4 regions of the Sporosarcina sp. 179-K 3D1 HS genome follow, and region 1 is predicted to be linked to each of the others. Evidence: riboswitches for the same ligand, from Rfam matches in the RefSeq annotation. Region 1 holds a riboswitch; each other region holds the start of a gene.

What was found. Region 1 has a riboswitch for S-adenosylmethionine ahead of AB1K83_RS10555 (bifunctional homocysteine S-methyltransferase/methylenetetrahydrofolate reductase). Riboswitches for the same ligand answer to the same signal wherever they lie in the genome.
Region 2: linked by a shared signal. The riboswitch ahead of AB1K83_RS15900 (methionine biosynthesis PLP-dependent protein) and the one ahead of AB1K83_RS10555 (bifunctional homocysteine S-methyltransferase/methylenetetrahydrofolate reductase) in region 1 are both predicted to bind S-adenosylmethionine.
Region 3: linked by a shared signal. The riboswitch ahead of metK (methionine adenosyltransferase) and the one ahead of AB1K83_RS10555 (bifunctional homocysteine S-methyltransferase/methylenetetrahydrofolate reductase) in region 1 are both predicted to bind S-adenosylmethionine.
Region 4: linked by a shared signal. The riboswitch ahead of AB1K83_RS03955 (methionine ABC transporter ATP-binding protein) and the one ahead of AB1K83_RS10555 (bifunctional homocysteine S-methyltransferase/methylenetetrahydrofolate reductase) in region 1 are both predicted to bind S-adenosylmethionine.

What each region holds. Positions count from the first base shown of each region.
Region 1 covers NZ_JBFEGI010000007.1:29,265-33,098, forward strand. Annotated here, with positions in the region: gene metH (methionine synthase) at 1-54, opposite strand, end outside; gene AB1K83_RS10555 (bifunctional homocysteine S-methyltransferase/methylenetetrahydrofolate reductase) at 35-1,894, opposite strand; SAM riboswitch class I at 2,010-2,115, opposite strand; gene AB1K83_RS10560 (histidine kinase) at 2,318-2,503, shown strand; gene AB1K83_RS10565 (c-type cytochrome) at 2,771-3,193, shown strand; gene nosZ (Sec-dependent nitrous-oxide reductase) at 3,211-3,834, shown strand, end outside.
Region 2 covers NZ_JBFEGI010000014.1:91,368-95,201, forward strand. Annotated here, with positions in the region: gene metC (cystathionine beta-lyase) at 1-121, opposite strand, end outside; gene AB1K83_RS15900 (methionine biosynthesis PLP-dependent protein) at 118-1,239, opposite strand; SAM riboswitch class I at 1,320-1,423, opposite strand; gene AB1K83_RS15905 (aldo/keto reductase) at 1,577-2,431, shown strand; gene AB1K83_RS15910 (nicotinate phosphoribosyltransferase) at 2,634-3,834, shown strand, end outside.
Region 3 covers NZ_JBFEGI010000002.1:15,478-19,311, forward strand. Annotated here, with positions in the region: gene pckA (phosphoenolpyruvate carboxykinase (ATP)) at 1-806, opposite strand, end outside; SAM riboswitch class I at 987-1,106, shown strand; gene metK (methionine adenosyltransferase) at 1,295-2,500, shown strand; gene AB1K83_RS02775 (gamma carbonic anhydrase family protein) at 2,891-3,403, opposite strand; gene AB1K83_RS02780 (alpha/beta hydrolase) at 3,517-3,834, shown strand, end outside.
Region 4 covers NZ_JBFEGI010000002.1:250,533-254,366, forward strand. Annotated here, with positions in the region: gene AB1K83_RS03945 (hypothetical protein) at 156-587, shown strand; gene AB1K83_RS03950 (pyridoxal phosphate-dependent aminotransferase) at 625-1,794, opposite strand; SAM riboswitch class I at 1,945-2,053, shown strand; gene AB1K83_RS03955 (methionine ABC transporter ATP-binding protein) at 2,157-3,170, shown strand; gene AB1K83_RS03960 (methionine ABC transporter permease) at 3,160-3,831, shown strand.

The sequences.
Region 1 (3,834 bases):
ATCTATGATGAGAATTCTTTTCTGTAGTTGTTGTTCAATTGGATGAATCGGCATGGACAAGTTCCCTCTCCTTCTGTGCATCAAGTTCTTTTATATGTTGAATCAATTCCAATGACATATCGTAACGAAGGAAAGGCGTGATGATATAAATGCCATTAAAGAGCTGCGCCGCCGTATCGATCAGTTCTTTGGCAATCCGGACACCTTCCTCCGTCGATTTTTGACGGTCTTCCCCACAAGCACGCATCCGTTCCAATACTTCATCTGATAATTTGATGCCTGGCACTTCATTGTGCAGGAATTCCGCATTACGGATATTGGTCAACGGCATGATGCCGATGAAAATCGGCGTATCTAAATGTTTGGTCGATTCATAGATTTCTTCGATTTTTTCTTTAGAATAAACCGGCTGACTAATGAAGTAATCCGCACCACTTTCAATTTTCTTCTCCAAACGCTTAACGGCACGCTCCACGACCCGGACGTTCGGGTTGAAGGCGGCTGCCACTGAGAAGGAAGCTTTCTTCTTCAACGGTTTGCCGGAGAAGGAGATTCCTTCATTTAATTGCTTGGTCAGTTGCGTCAATTCCATGCTGTTCACGTCATAGACATTGGTCGCGCCTGGGAAGTCGCCTACTTTCGTCGGATCCCCCGTGACAAGCAAAATATCTTGGATATCAAGCGCATCCAGTCCCATCAGATGCGATTGCAGACCGATCAGATTGCGATCGCGGCATGTGATATGGACGAGTGGTCTTATATTATATTGCTGTTTCAGAATGGCGCCCATCGCGACGTTACTGATTCGCGGGGAGGCGAGTGAGTTATCGGCCATTGTGACAGCATCGACACCCGCTTCGTGGAGCAGATTTGCGCCTTCGATGAATTTTTCGATTTCCAACGTCCGCGGTGTGTCCAGTTCGACAATGACGGATCGTTCTCTTTTCACTTTTTCGTGGATTGGCTCATTGATAGCCGGGTTTGCTTCGCGGATGACCACCGGCTTTTGTTTTTTCACTTCTTTGGCTACGACTGGAGCGAGACCGGCCAGTTGCTTTTTCGCCGCTTCGATATGCTTCGGCGTCGTTCCGCAGCAACCGCCGATCAGACGGACGCCTTCATTGCGAAGGGACAGGGCGGCCCGGCCGAAATAATCCGCCTCGGATACATAGACAATCCGGCCATCTTCCACGTCGAGCAGGCTCGCATTCGGATAGGCGGATAAAAATGCCTTCTCCGGCAAAATGACCTCTTCAAAAGCTTGGATTGTATGGAAAGGACCGAGACGGCAGTTGACACCGACCACATCCGCACCAAGCGCCTCCAATTGATGAAGTGCATCGTTTAGGGAAATTCCGTTCTGCAATACGCCCGGCTCTTCCATCGAGACTTGGGCAATGATCGGCGTGTCTGTCATGGTACGAAGCATCTGAACGACAGCGGATAATTCTTCGAAATCATAATAGGTTTCTAGGAGAATTCCGTCCGGATCCCCAGTCAATAGATGCTCAGCCTGTTGCTGGACGACCTTCTGGATTTCTTGCAACGTGGCGTCGCTTTTCCGTATGCCGCGGAAGCCGCCGATTGTGCCAAGGACGAATTGTCCACCCGGAGCAGCCGCTTTCTTTGCAATTTGTATTGCCGCTTCGTTAAACTCTTTCACCCGGTTTTCCATTCCATAGCGGGCCAGCTTCAGAGCATTCGCACTGTACGTGTTCGTCTGGATGACGTCGGCACCTGCCCGGATGTAATCTTGGTGTATCTTTTCAATGATTTCAGGCTTTTCAACATTCAATTCTTCATAACAAAAATCAATTCCATATGAATAAAGCAGTGTCCCGATTGCTCCATCGGCGGTCAGAACATCGGTTTTCAGTTTTTCTAGCAATGACATAGTGCGATCTCCCTTTCTACAAACGGTTATGCCTTGGCAGAGTTGCTTTAACTCGAATTAAAAGTAAAAAAAGCCTTCATCGAGAAAGAAGGCTTTAGACGTGTATATTCGCTCCTTCTTATCTTCCAGGCCGTCGAAGACCTGCTGGAGGTAGCACCTTGCCGACCGGCTGGTTGCTGAAGCGTCTTCGGGCCAGTTCCCTCAGCTTCTCTCGATAAGAATCTTTATTTTATTTGAATTGTTGAAAACATCGTAACGTTAAAAATCCGTGCCGTCAAGTCTTTTTGTTAAATTCCTTAGTAGCATATCGGTTTTAAGGTGATACGAGTCCGACCCTGTATCCAGTTTGCCGATTCCAAATTCCATTGCTGGAGTATGGTATTATGGAGACAACCATGACAAAGGAAGTAGAGGGTGGAATGATTGAGAGCACTTAAATTTATCATCCCGATCATGTTAGTTGTCGGATCGTTCGGTTGGATGATGTTGAGTAAAAATTATCAGGAAGTCCCGCCGACATCCCGGGTGTTCATTACCATCGGAGCGATGATCGTAAGCGGGGGCATATCTTTTTTCCTCTTTCCTAAAGATGAAGGGGAAAAATACTGACGGGTGGCGATTCGGCCATCCGTTTTTGTTTGTTTGCTAGTAGGAGAGGGTAATATAGATTACTAACTTGCGGAATATTTCCGCAATGCCATAAGGACGCCGCATGATCGCCTGTCAGAACAGAAATTGTTACAAATCCATCTCGGTTAATTGTGAAGAATTGATGAAGTGATTAGGAGTTTTGGGACTGCCCTATAAGACTGTGATAAAGTTGTATTATAAATACAAGTTTATTAAATTAGCAATAGAAAAGGAGGTTATAAGCTTATGAAGACAAACGGCATCATTTTTATTGTCGCCTTTGTATTGGCGTTTGCTGGAGGGTATTTTTACTTTAGCCAAGGCAATAAAGAGGAGACGGCAACTACCGAAAGTGGCGCGACGGAGCCGGCGAATGAAGAAGGACAAGGCGAAGAGCAGGCATCGGTGCCGGCGGAAGCAGAAGTGTTGAATACGAATAGTTGTTTATCCTGTCATGCCGTCAATTCACTCGGTATCGAAGGCGGGACGACTGGACCGGATCTATCGCATGCGTACGATGGCGTCAAGGACAAGCATGGCGTCGATCTGGATTCATTCCTGAAACAGCCGACTTCTGCCGTGATGTCCGGCGTCATTGCAGGCAATCCGTTATCTGATGAAGATCGTGCGGCTATCATCGATGTCCTGAAGACAGCATCTGAGAAATAAGAATCGAGGTGGGCAGAGTGAATACGAATTTGAAGAGAGTTTTAGCTGCTATATTTGGCATTGTTCTAGGGTTATTAGTGGCGATCGTCTTTTTTGCAGATTTTAATAAAGGAAACCAAAATGCCGAGTCCAATAAGACCAAAGCGGAAAAAGTGTATGTACCGTACGGGGAAAAAGATGAATATTACATGATGGCTTCTGGCGGGCATTCAGGCCAGCTGTTCGTCTACGGGATCCCCTCCATGCGGAAAATCCGGACAGTCCCTGTCTTCACACCCGATCCTGCCACGGGATATGGATTTGACTCCGCTACGAAAGAAATGCTGGGCGGTTTTACATGGGGGGATTTCCACCACCCTTCGATTTCCGAGACAGATGGTGAGTATGATGGCGAATTCCTTTTCGCGAATGACGTGGGGAATAACCGCGTTGCCGCCGTCGATCTGAGTACATTCCAAACAGTGGATATGATGTTCTTGCCGAATATGGGCGGGCCGCATGCGGGCGTCTTCGTCACTGAAAATACGGAGTACATTGCATTGCCGACACGGTTTGCACGTCCATTGGGAGATGCCTATGCCACTTTGGATGAGTATGAAGAAGAATATAAAGGTGTCGTCTCGATGACCACTTTCGACAGA
Region 2 (3,834 bases), on a different contig from region 1:
AATTCTCCTGATGGAATGTGGACGACAAATAAATCGGAACATTTACCGCCCCAGTTTTCTGTTCAAAGTCACCGCTCGTTGAAGCATGGATGAATTTCGTTTCCAATCGTTGATTGCTCATGGTTGGGGTACCTCGCTTTCCAATTTCGCGAATACTTGCTTCAAGTCGTCAATCAAATCTTCCGCTTCTTCCACACCGACCGAAAAACGCAGTAGCCGGTCGCAGACGCCGCGCCGTATCCGCTCTTCTTCCGGGATGTCCGCGTGGGTTTGCGTTGTGGGATACGTGATGAAGCTTTCCACGCCACCCAGACTCTCCGCAAATGTGATGAGCTGAATGTTTTCTAAGAATGGGCCAACCCATGCGCTCTCTTGTAAGCGGAACGATAGCATTCCACCTTGCCCCGCGTAGAGGACTTCGCTCACTTTCGGTTCGCTCTCCAAATATTTCACAATCGCCTTCGCATTTGCGTCATGCTGTTTCATTCGCAAATGGAGGGTTTTCAGGCCGCGTATGACGAGCCATGAATCGGAAGGGGAGAGTACCGCCCCGATTGCGTTATGATTTTTCCCTAATTGCTCGCACAACTCTTCGCCTTTCGCCACAACCAGGCCGGCTAGAACATCATTATGCCCTCCAATATATTTCGTGGCGCTATGTAGGACGATATCTGCTCCATATTCGATAGGACGCTGGAAATAGGGCGTCAAGAAAGTATTATCTACAATTAATAGAAGACCGTGTTGCTTCGCGAGTTGTGCATACGTCTCAAGATCGATTTCCTGCATAAGTGGGTTTGTCGGTGTTTCGATAAACAATGCACGAGTGTTTTCGGTAATACATTTTTCCACTTCTTCAATCTTGGAAAAGTCAGTATATGTTGTATGAATTGAATACACATCAGAATAGTAGTCTAAAAGGCGATAGGTCCCCCCGTAAATGTCTTCGGGACAGATGATTTCATCGCCCGAGCGGAAGAGAGAAAGGACCAATTGGATAGCGGCCATCCCGGAACTACAGGCGAATCCCGCATCCCCGCTTTCCAGTTTGGCAATACCTTCTTCCAGTATCGTTCGGGTAGGGTTTTTCGTCCGCGTGTAATCGTATCCGGTCGTTTTTCCGATGCCATCATGCTTATAGGCGGTGGATAAATAAATCGGCGGGTTGATCGCCCCTGTTTTCACGTCGCTATGGTTCCCCAGTTGCACTAACGTTGTTGCCAAGCTTCTCTTCGTCATCATATTCATCCTTTTCTTAATGGAATAAAAAAGAGCGCCCTTTTCGAAGAAGAGGACCCTCAGAATTTATGAAGTCAATCTCCTTATCTTCAAGGCAGTTCGCCTATTGGAATTAGCACCATACCTCAATAGGCTGGTTGCCGAGACATCGTAGGGCCAATCCCTCCGTCTCTCTGGATAAGAATACAGATATGAAGTTGTTTGATAAGATTGATTTATCCAACTCTATCACGAGGATGTTTTTATTGCAAGGGTATTTTCGCTGGAAGCATCCCTCTGTGGTGTACCGGTACCTTATGATAATATGGTCGTATTACATAGTGTAGGAGGGGTAGGAATGGTGGCGAAACATTTGCAGGATTGCGCTACCTTGGCTAACGGTGTGAAAATGCCGTGGATGGGCTTGGGGGTTTATCAATCCAAGGAAGGGCAAGAAGTGGTCGATGCGGTGAAATGGGCATTGGAAGCAGGGTACCGTAGCATTGATACGGCCGCAATTTACCGTAATGAAGAAGGTGTCGGACGAGGAATCAAAGAATCGGGTGTTCCCCGTGAAGAAATCTTCGTTACAACCAAAGTATGGAATTCGGATCAGGGCTATGAGGCTACATTAGAAGCATTCGATGACAGCTTGAAACGATTGGATCTTGAGTACGTGGATCTGTATTTGATTCATTGGCCGGAACCTGGAAAGTACAAAGACACTTGGAAGGCGCTCGAGAAATTATACAAAGACGGACGTGCTCGGGCTATCGGCGTCTGCAACTTCAATATACACCATCTGGAGGACCTGATGGCCGAGGCTGAAATTAATCCGATGGTCAACCAGGTCGAATATCATCCATGCTTGACACAAGTCGAACTCCTGGCATTCTGCAAAGAAAACGGCATTCAGTTGGAGGCCTGGTCTCCTCTCATGCGGGGACAATTACTGGAGAATCCGGTGTTGGTTGAAATTGCTGAAAAATACGGCAAAACAACAGCGCAAGTCATGCTGCGCTGGGACTTGCAGAACGGCGTCGTGACGATTCCGAAATCAGTGACGCAAAGCCGGATCATCGACAATACAAAAGTCTTTGATTTCGAACTGACTGCAGAAGAGATGGAAAATATCGGGTCGCTGAATGAAAACAAAAGGGTCGGCCCGGATCCGGATAATTTCGATTTTACAGGGGTCATCATGAAACGATAAGAAAATGAAAAGTGTCGGGCGGCTGCCCGGCACTTTTTGTATGGAGCGCTCAGAATCCCGCGCAAACTCTCATAACTCCTGTGGCGCGCCCAGGAACAATGGATATTGGCTCCCCTATAGGTTAGAACCGGCCAGATTCCGGGTACATGTAGTATACTGGTGTATACTAATACACATTTGGAAGTGGAAGAAGGAGATTGCGATGAGTTCGAACTATACAAACGATAGCTGGACATTACATACAGATCTTTATCAGATCAATATGGCGGAATCCTATTGGGCAGACGGAATCCATAATCGGAAAGCCGTGTTTGAACTGTTTTTCAGGAAATTGCCATTCGGGAATGGCTATGCTCTTTTTGCAGGCTTGGAACGTGTTCTTGATTATATGCGGGAACTTCGTTTCACCGAGAGTGACCTTGCCTATCTTCGAAATGAGGTTGGATATCAGGAAGATTTCTTGGCGTATTTGAAAGAACTCCGTTTTACGGGTGATATCTATTCAATGGTAGAGGGCGAGCTCGTTTTTGCAAATGAACCGATCATGCGGGTGGAAGCTCCGTTAATCCAGGCGCAGCTGATTGAAACGGCTATACTGAATATCGTCAACTACCAGACGTTGATTGCGACGAAAGCGAGCCGTATCAAGCAAGTGGTGAAAGATGAAGTGGTCATGGAATTCGGGACGCGCCGGGCGCATGAGATGGACGCGGCGATTTGGGGCGCACGTGCTACATATATTGGCGGCATCGAAGCGACGAGTAATGTCCTGGCGGGGAAGCGGTTTGACATTCCGGTGGCAGGGACGCATGCCCATTCCATGGTCCAAGCATATAAAAGCGAGTATGAAGCATTTCATTCCTACGCCAAGCGCCATAAAGATTGTGTGTTCTTAGTGGATACCTACAATACGCTGAAAATCGGTGTGCCGACTGCCATCCAAGTGGCGAAGGAACTCGGGGATCAAATCAACTTCCAAGGCATCCGGCTAGATAGCGGCGATATTGCGTTCCTCTCAAAAGAGGCCCGCAAAATGCTGGATGAAGCAGGATTCCCGGATGCCAAAATTATCGTATCCAATGACTTGGACGAGTACACCATTCTGAACTTGAAAGCGCAGGGAGCCCGTGTTGATGTTTGGGGAATCGGTACAAAATTGATCACGGCCTACGACCAGCCTGCACTAGGGGCTGTCTATAAAATTGTCTCCATTGAAAACGAAGCGGGTGAAATGGAGGACACGATCAAAATTTCATCGACAACCGAAAAAGTGACAACCCCTGGACGGAAGAAACTCTACCGGATCATCGACCGGGAAAACGGTATGGCAGAAGGGGATTACATCACGATGTATGATGAAGACCCGGCTTCCGAAAAACGCATCAAAATGTTCCACCCTGTCC
Region 3 (3,834 bases), on a different contig from region 1:
CCGCCTTCAATGTTGAAGACGCCATTGTCGGACCAACCGTGCTCATCGTCACCGATCAATTTACGGTCTGCATCTGCTGAGAGAGTTGTTTTTCCTGTGCCGGAAAGACCGAAGAATAAAGCAACATCGCCGTCTTCACCAACGTTCGCTGAACAGTGCATTGGAAGGATACCTTGTTCAGGAAGCAAGTAGTTCATAATGGAGAAGATCGATTTTTTCATTTCTCCAGCGTATTCTGTACCACCGATCAAGACGATGCGCTTTTCAAGTGATACAATGATGAAAGTCTCGGAACGAGTACCGTCGACAGCTGGATCTGCTTTGAATGAAGGAGCCGCTAGAATGGTGAACTGAGCTTCGTGCGTTTGCAATTCTTCTTCCGTCGGACGGATGAATAATTGGTGGACGAAGAGGTTCTGCCATGCATATTCGTTAACAACTTGGATTGCCAAGCGTGCATCTTTATCAGCACCTGCAAACCCTTTAAAGACGAAAAGTTCGTCTTTTTTGCCTAGGTGATCGAGAACTTTCGTATATAGAGAATCGAAAATTTCGGAAGAAATCGGTCGGTTCACTTTACCCCAATCGATTTTGTCTTTGGAGGACGCTTCCTCGACGATATACTTATCTTCTGGGGAACGTCCTGTATATTTCCCTGTCTGCGCAGTGATGGCGCCGTCTGCAGTAAGTTGAGCCTCTCCGCGTGAAGTCGCTTTTTCAACCAGTTGTGGCACGGAAAGCTGGATGTTTACATTTTCTCCTGCTAGAAGATTTTTTAGTCCATCGCCAATTTTCGCTGAAATCATAATTTTTGTACCGTCCTTTGCATATAATCCCAAAATCTTGGGTTTCATTACAATTCACGAATAGTATAACACATTACTAATAATAATCTACACTAATTTGAAACCGCAAAGAATTCGACACAAATGTCATAAATTGTTGACATACGACATGAAATTGCGTAGCATGAGAATGAACGGATACTCTTATCCCGAGCTGGTGGAGGGGTCAGGCCCTATGAAACCCGGCAACCTGCAAAGACATCGTTGTCTGCGAGAAGGTGCCAAACCTGGACCAAGGTAAAATTCCTTGAACGATAAGAGTGAAAGGTGCTTCTCGAAATTATGCCTTTCCTCATGTTTTTACGTGAGTGAAGGGCTTTTTTATTTAGATTGCCCTTTATCCCTCGTGTTAAAGCTCGAAATGGCTTAAAGTTTGATCTTAGTCGATTAAACTGAACATGGGACTTATGAGTACCGTATCAATCTCGTAGGATATAGGAGGAAATTGTATGACAAATCGTAAATTGTTCACTTCAGAATCTGTAACCGAGGGCCATCCGGACAAAATGTGCGATCAGATTTCGGACGCCATTCTCGATGCCATTTTGAAGGAAGATGCAAATGCACGAGTAGCCTGCGAAACAACAATTACAACAGGGCTCGTTTTGGTAACTGGTGAAATTACGACAACTACGTATGTGGATATTCCAAAAGTGGTACGGGAAACGGTAAAAGAAATCGGATATACACGTGCGAAATTTGGCTTCGACTGGGAGACATCGGCTGTCCTGACTTCCATTGACGAGCAATCCCCGGAAATTGCGGCGGGGGTCAACCAAGCGTTGGAAGCCCGGGAAGGAACGATGACGGATGAGGAACTGGAAGCGATCGGAGCAGGGGACCAAGGGCTCATGTTCGGATTTGCTTGTAATGAAACACCGGAATTGATGCCTCTGCCGATCAGCTTGGCACATAAATTGTCACGGCGCCTCACGGAAGTCCGCAAAGAGGAGATCCTTCCGTATTTGCGTCCGGACGGTAAAACGCAAGTGACAGTTGAATATGATGAAGATAATAAACCGGTTCGGATCGATACGATTGTCATTTCGACGCAACACCATCCCGAGGTGACACTTGAACAAATCACCCGCGACATGAAGGAAGTTGTGATTGGTTCAGTCGTTCCGGGAGAGCTGTTAGATGAAAACACGAAGTATTTTATTAATCCATCTGGACGGTTTGTCATCGGTGGTCCTCAAGGAGATGCGGGTCTGACTGGCCGTAAAATCATCGTCGATACATACGGCGGTTATGCTCGGCACGGCGGCGGAGCGTTTTCCGGAAAAGATGCGACGAAAGTGGACCGCTCCGCATCTTATGCTGCACGGTATGTCGCGAAAAATATTGTGGCGGCGGGCTTGGCGGATCGCTGCGAAGTGCAACTGGCCTACGCGATAGGTGTGGCCAAACCAGTTTCCATTTCGGTCGATACGTTCGGCACGGGTACAATCGATGAAAGCAAGCTTGTGGGACTAGTCCGCGAACTATTCGACCTTCGTCCAGCCGGCATTATCAAGATGCTTGATCTGCGCCGCCCGATCTATAAGCAAACCGCGGCATACGGACATTTCGGCCGTACCGATATCGAATTGCCATGGGAGCAGACAGACAGAGCCACTGCGCTTAGGGATTTGGCGGAACGCGTGATTGGATAATTGAAATAAAACAGGAAGGGAGCCGGCAGTGGCACCCTTCCTGTTATTTTTTGGCAGTGAAGCTGAGGGTTCTATTGTAATTGTTAGAAAACCGCTGATAATTTATAGAGGCGCCCATAACTTCCAGGGACCGCTCATAACCCCGGAGAAGCGCTCATAATTCGTTGGGAACGCTTATAACTCCGAAGAATCGCCCATAATCAATTGGGAACGCTTATAACTCCGGAGAAGCCCTGATAACTCGTCGGGGGCGCTCATAACTCCGGAAAACCGCTCATTATTTCTAGAACCTAGTTCAAAACTCGCCTCCATTCGCTCGAATCACCCATAACTTCCAACGAATACATCCAGCTATTCCTGCTTAGTGGAATTCCACTTCATTCTATCCTATCATTTCTGTAAACTCTTATAATACTGCCCTTTTTCCGCATACTCCCGGACAATTCGTTCCATATCTTTCCGGTCGTCGTCGTTTAATTCACGCACGACTTTGGCGGGGGAGCCCATTACCAATGTGTTGGGAGGCACTTTTTTTCCAGGGGGAACTAAGCTGCCGGCTCCGACGAAAGCACCTTCTCCGATTTCAGCTCCATCCAAAACGATGGCGCCCATTCCGACGAGGGCTCCTTTACGGATGGTGCAGCTATGGAGCGTCACTTGGTGTCCGATGGAGACTTCATCTTCCAGTACCAATGGTCGATTCGGACTTTGGTGAAGGCAGCATAAGTCTTGGATATTAACCTTTCTCCCGATTATGGTGGGTGAGACGTCTCCACGGATGACGGTGTTGAACCAGATTGACGATTCCGCACCGATTGTCACGTCTCCCGTAATTGTTGTATACTCTGCAATGTAAACAGACGGATCAATATTTGGGGTCTTGTCTTTATATGGATAAATCAATTCGTTCTCCCTCTTCCTCTAGTGGTGTATAATTATCGTAACAAAGTTCAAGTTTTTATTGAACTGAAAACGGTAAAAGAGAGAGTAGTCTATGAAAGATGAGGAGGATGCTCATGTGGAAATGGGAAGCGGACGGCCAGCCGAGGGCGGTGGCAGTCATTGTTCATAATGCCTATGAACATCATAACCGTTTCGCATGGTTGATCCAGAAACTGAGGGCTAGCGGTTTTCATGTCATAACTGGAGATTTGCCTGGCCATGGAGAAGAGACTGGTAGGAGGATCCATAATGAATCCTTTTCGACATACGTGGAGTTTGTCAAGAAACTGATAACAGCTGGCTTGGCAGATCACTTGCCACTGTTTGTTTTCGGGCATGGCTTGGGAGCGACGTTGGTGGCGCGCCTCTTGCAGACGGAAAAAGTGGAGTGC
Region 4 (3,834 bases), on a different contig from region 1:
AGCAGGAGAGGGACCGCTCATAACGTACGGCCAGCGCTCATATTGCCTCCCAACCGCTCATAAGCGTAGCTGTCCTTCGTCCAAGGTTCCCGGGAAGCCCGGTTTTACATATAGTAAGAGTGAACCGGAAATGTAAGAAGTAAGGAGCGGATAGTGTGTTCCGACAGCCACCATTTAATAACAATAGCATGCCGTTTCATAATAACATGCCGCTTAATAACAACAGCATGCCGCCCGATGAAGGATCGGTGGAAGTGGCCGCAAAGCTTGCGTTTGTTGGATCGCTGATAGCTACAATCGGAGATGCCATATCGACAATAGCAGCGGCGGTTGCAATAGAAGAGGCTAAAGCTGCAAATGCACAACAGCAACAACAATTTGGAAATCTCCAGCAGCAAATAGATGAATTGAAAAAAGCAGAGGCTAAGGCTGCAGAGGCACAACAGCAACAACAATTTGAAAAACTTCAACAGCAAATTGATCAATTGAAAAAAGAAGATGATCAAAATAAGCAATGTAATCCAGATATTGATACACTCAACAAACTATTGGAAAAACTGGTTGACCGATTGGATGGAGGAAAATGAAAAGACTGACGAATCAAACGAATTCGTCAGTCGTATTTTATTTAGAAAAGATGCCAAGTTGTTCAATTCGGGCAATTGCTTCCCTGATCCGCTTTTCGCTTTCCAATAATCCGACACGGACATATCCTTCTCCGTGCTCTCCGAAGCCATTCCCCGGTGATACGGCGACATTCGCTTTCGAAAGCAGTAGATCTGCGAATTCCTCACTAGTGAAGCCTTCCGGAACTGGTAGCCAGCCAAAGAATGAGCCCGTTGGCGGGGTGATGTCCCATCCGATCCGTCGGCATTCCGCAACGAGGACATTCCGTCGGCTTTCATAGAGTGCAACTAAATCTTCCACGCATTGTTGACTGTCTGTCAACGCGGTGATGGCCGCTCGTTGGACAGCAGGGAAGACGCTGGTGAATAAATGATCTTGCAACAAGTTGATCGCTTCCACAATTTCCGCATTTCCAACCGCGAATCCGACCCTCCATCCAGCCATATTGTACATTTTGGAAAGAGAGAGCATTTCGATGCCGACGTCTTTTGCTCCTTCCGCTTGCAGAAAGCTAATCGGCTTTTTGCCGTCAAATCCGATGGCGCCATAAGCGAAGTCTTGCAATACGTAAATGCCATGTTCTTTGGCAAAGGCGACCGTCTCTTCAAAAAATGGGAGGGTGGCGGTCACGCCTGTCGGGTTGCTTGGATAATTCAAATACATCAATTTTGCTTCCTGTTTTTGTCTATCGGAAAGTGCAGTATAGTCAGGAAAAAATCCGTTTTCCTCGAGAAGCGGCATCGTTTCATACCGGATATCAGCCAGGCTTACACCCGACAAGTAATCCGGATATCCGGGATCGGGAAGAAGCAATAATTCGCCTTCATTCAGAATCGCAAGCGGCAGTTCGACGACACCGATTTTTGTGCCGCCAAGGACAGCCACTTCGGTTTCAGGATCGACGGTCACGCCAAACTCCCGTTGATAATAGTCGGCAGCCGCCTGACGTAATTCTTTAGTTCCTCTGAATGGGGAATACCCATGGGTGGCAGGGTCTTCCACCGCTTGTTGCAACGCCTTGACAATATGCGGGGGAGTCGGTTGATCTGGATTTCCGCGGCCTAGATTGATGACATCTCGGCCTTCTGCCATAGCAGCCTCAACTTTGCCGATCAATGTTGTGAAAAAGTGTGGGGGTAACGCTTGCAATCGATTTGAAATCGCCATTTGGTTTTCCTCTTTTCTCAATCATCTGTTTAAAGAATAGTATACATATAATGCGGGACTATCTGCAAACTAGCGAAAATTGTCGAATAAGCTTGACTAATTGTTTAAATAAATATAAGCTAATCTAAGGTCAAAAAAATTAAATAATTACTCTTATCCAGAGCGACCGAGGGAAAGGCCCGATGACGTCCAGCAACCCCTTGTATACAAGGAAGGTGCCAAGTCCTACAGAGTGGATTTTCATTCTGAGAGATAAGCTGATATTGTTCAGTGCTTCTTTCATTGATGAAAATGGAAGAGGTTTTTTATATTTATTCAGCGGATAATTGGATACCCGTTGATTTGTAGAAAGAGGAGAGCCAATGATCCAGATCAAAAATCTTTCAAAAGAATACAAGACAAAGGGTGGCATCGTGAAAGGTGTAGACAATGTCACGCTCGAAATCCATACAGGCGAGATTTTTGGCATTGTCGGTTATTCAGGCGCAGGGAAAAGCTCATTGCTCCGTTGTATGAATTTATTGGAAAAGCCGACGAGTGGCACAGTCTTAGTCGATGACTTGAATTTAATCAAGTTGAAGGGGAGAGCCTTGCGCCAAGCCCGTTTGAAAATCGGAATGATCTTTCAACATTTTTACCTTATCAGTCAAAAAACGGTCTTTGAAAATATCGCCTTTGCCCTGCATGCAGCCAAAATGCCGGCGAATCAAGTGGAGGCACGAGTTACAGAATTGCTCGAAATGGTAGGTCTGGCTGACAAACGGAATGTGTACCCCGCGCAGTTAAGTGGCGGACAGAAACAGCGGGTCGGAATCGCCCGTGCATTGGCCAATAATCCATCCGTGTTACTTTGTGATGAAGCGACATCCGCCCTAGACCCGAATACGACAACGTCAATATTACGGTTGCTCAAGAAGATCAATCGTGAATTAAAAATTACGATCGTTTTGATAACTCACGAAATGAACGTTGTAAAAGAGATTTGCGATCGGATGGCGATCATGCAGGACGGGAAAGTGATTGAAGAAGGACAAGTATATGATATTTTCTCCGATCCGAAACAGCCGTTGACGAAAGAGTTCATCAGCAGTGTCGTTTCGTTCGATGTGCCGGATGCCATTTTAGAGACGTGCACCGGAACATTGGTGAAAGTGATATTTAAAGGAGATGTCGCCGTAAAGAGTGTTATTTCCGATACGATGCAGCATTTCAATGTAAAGGGGAATTTCTTGCACGGTTCTATCGAATATATTCAGGAAAGCCCGCTTGGCACGTTTTTAATGGAATTACAAGGAGATCCGCAGGAAATTCAAAAAGCGATCGATTATATGGTTGGACAAGAAGCGATTGTGGAGGTGATTGACAATGGGAATTGATATGGTACATATTGTTGAATTGATACCAGATATCACGAAAGCTTTTGGTGAAACTCTGTATATGATTGGCATTTCATTAGCAATAGCGATTGTCATCGGGCTGCCTTTGGGCATTCTGCTCTTTATAACGGATCGTGGACTGTTCTTGGAGAATGCACTGATTAATTCCTTCTTTGGTTTTATTGTCAATATGGTGCGGTCAATTCCGTTCATCATTTTGCTGGTCGCCTTGATACCATTGACTAAACTGATTGTCGGCAGCACAATCGGCCCGGCAGCTGCGAGTGTTTCCTTGTCGGCGGCGGCCATTCCGTTTTTTGCAAGGATTGTGGAAACATCCATGAGGGAGATTGACAAGGGAGTCATTGAGGCTGCAATCGCTATTGGGGCTTCTCCGTGGATGATCATCCGCAATGTTCTATTGCCCGAAGCCAAGTCGAGCATTGTCCAAGGTGTTACATTGACAGTTATCAGTCTGGTAGCCTACTCGGCCATGGCAGGTTTTGTCGGGGGCGGGGGAATCGGGGATCTGGCCATCCGGTTCGGTTATTATCGTTATGATAACACCATCATGGTGGTAACAGTTGCTATACTTATCATTTTAGTACAGTTAATTCAATTTACGGGAGATCGGGTTTCAAAAGCTATAGATAAACGATAATTG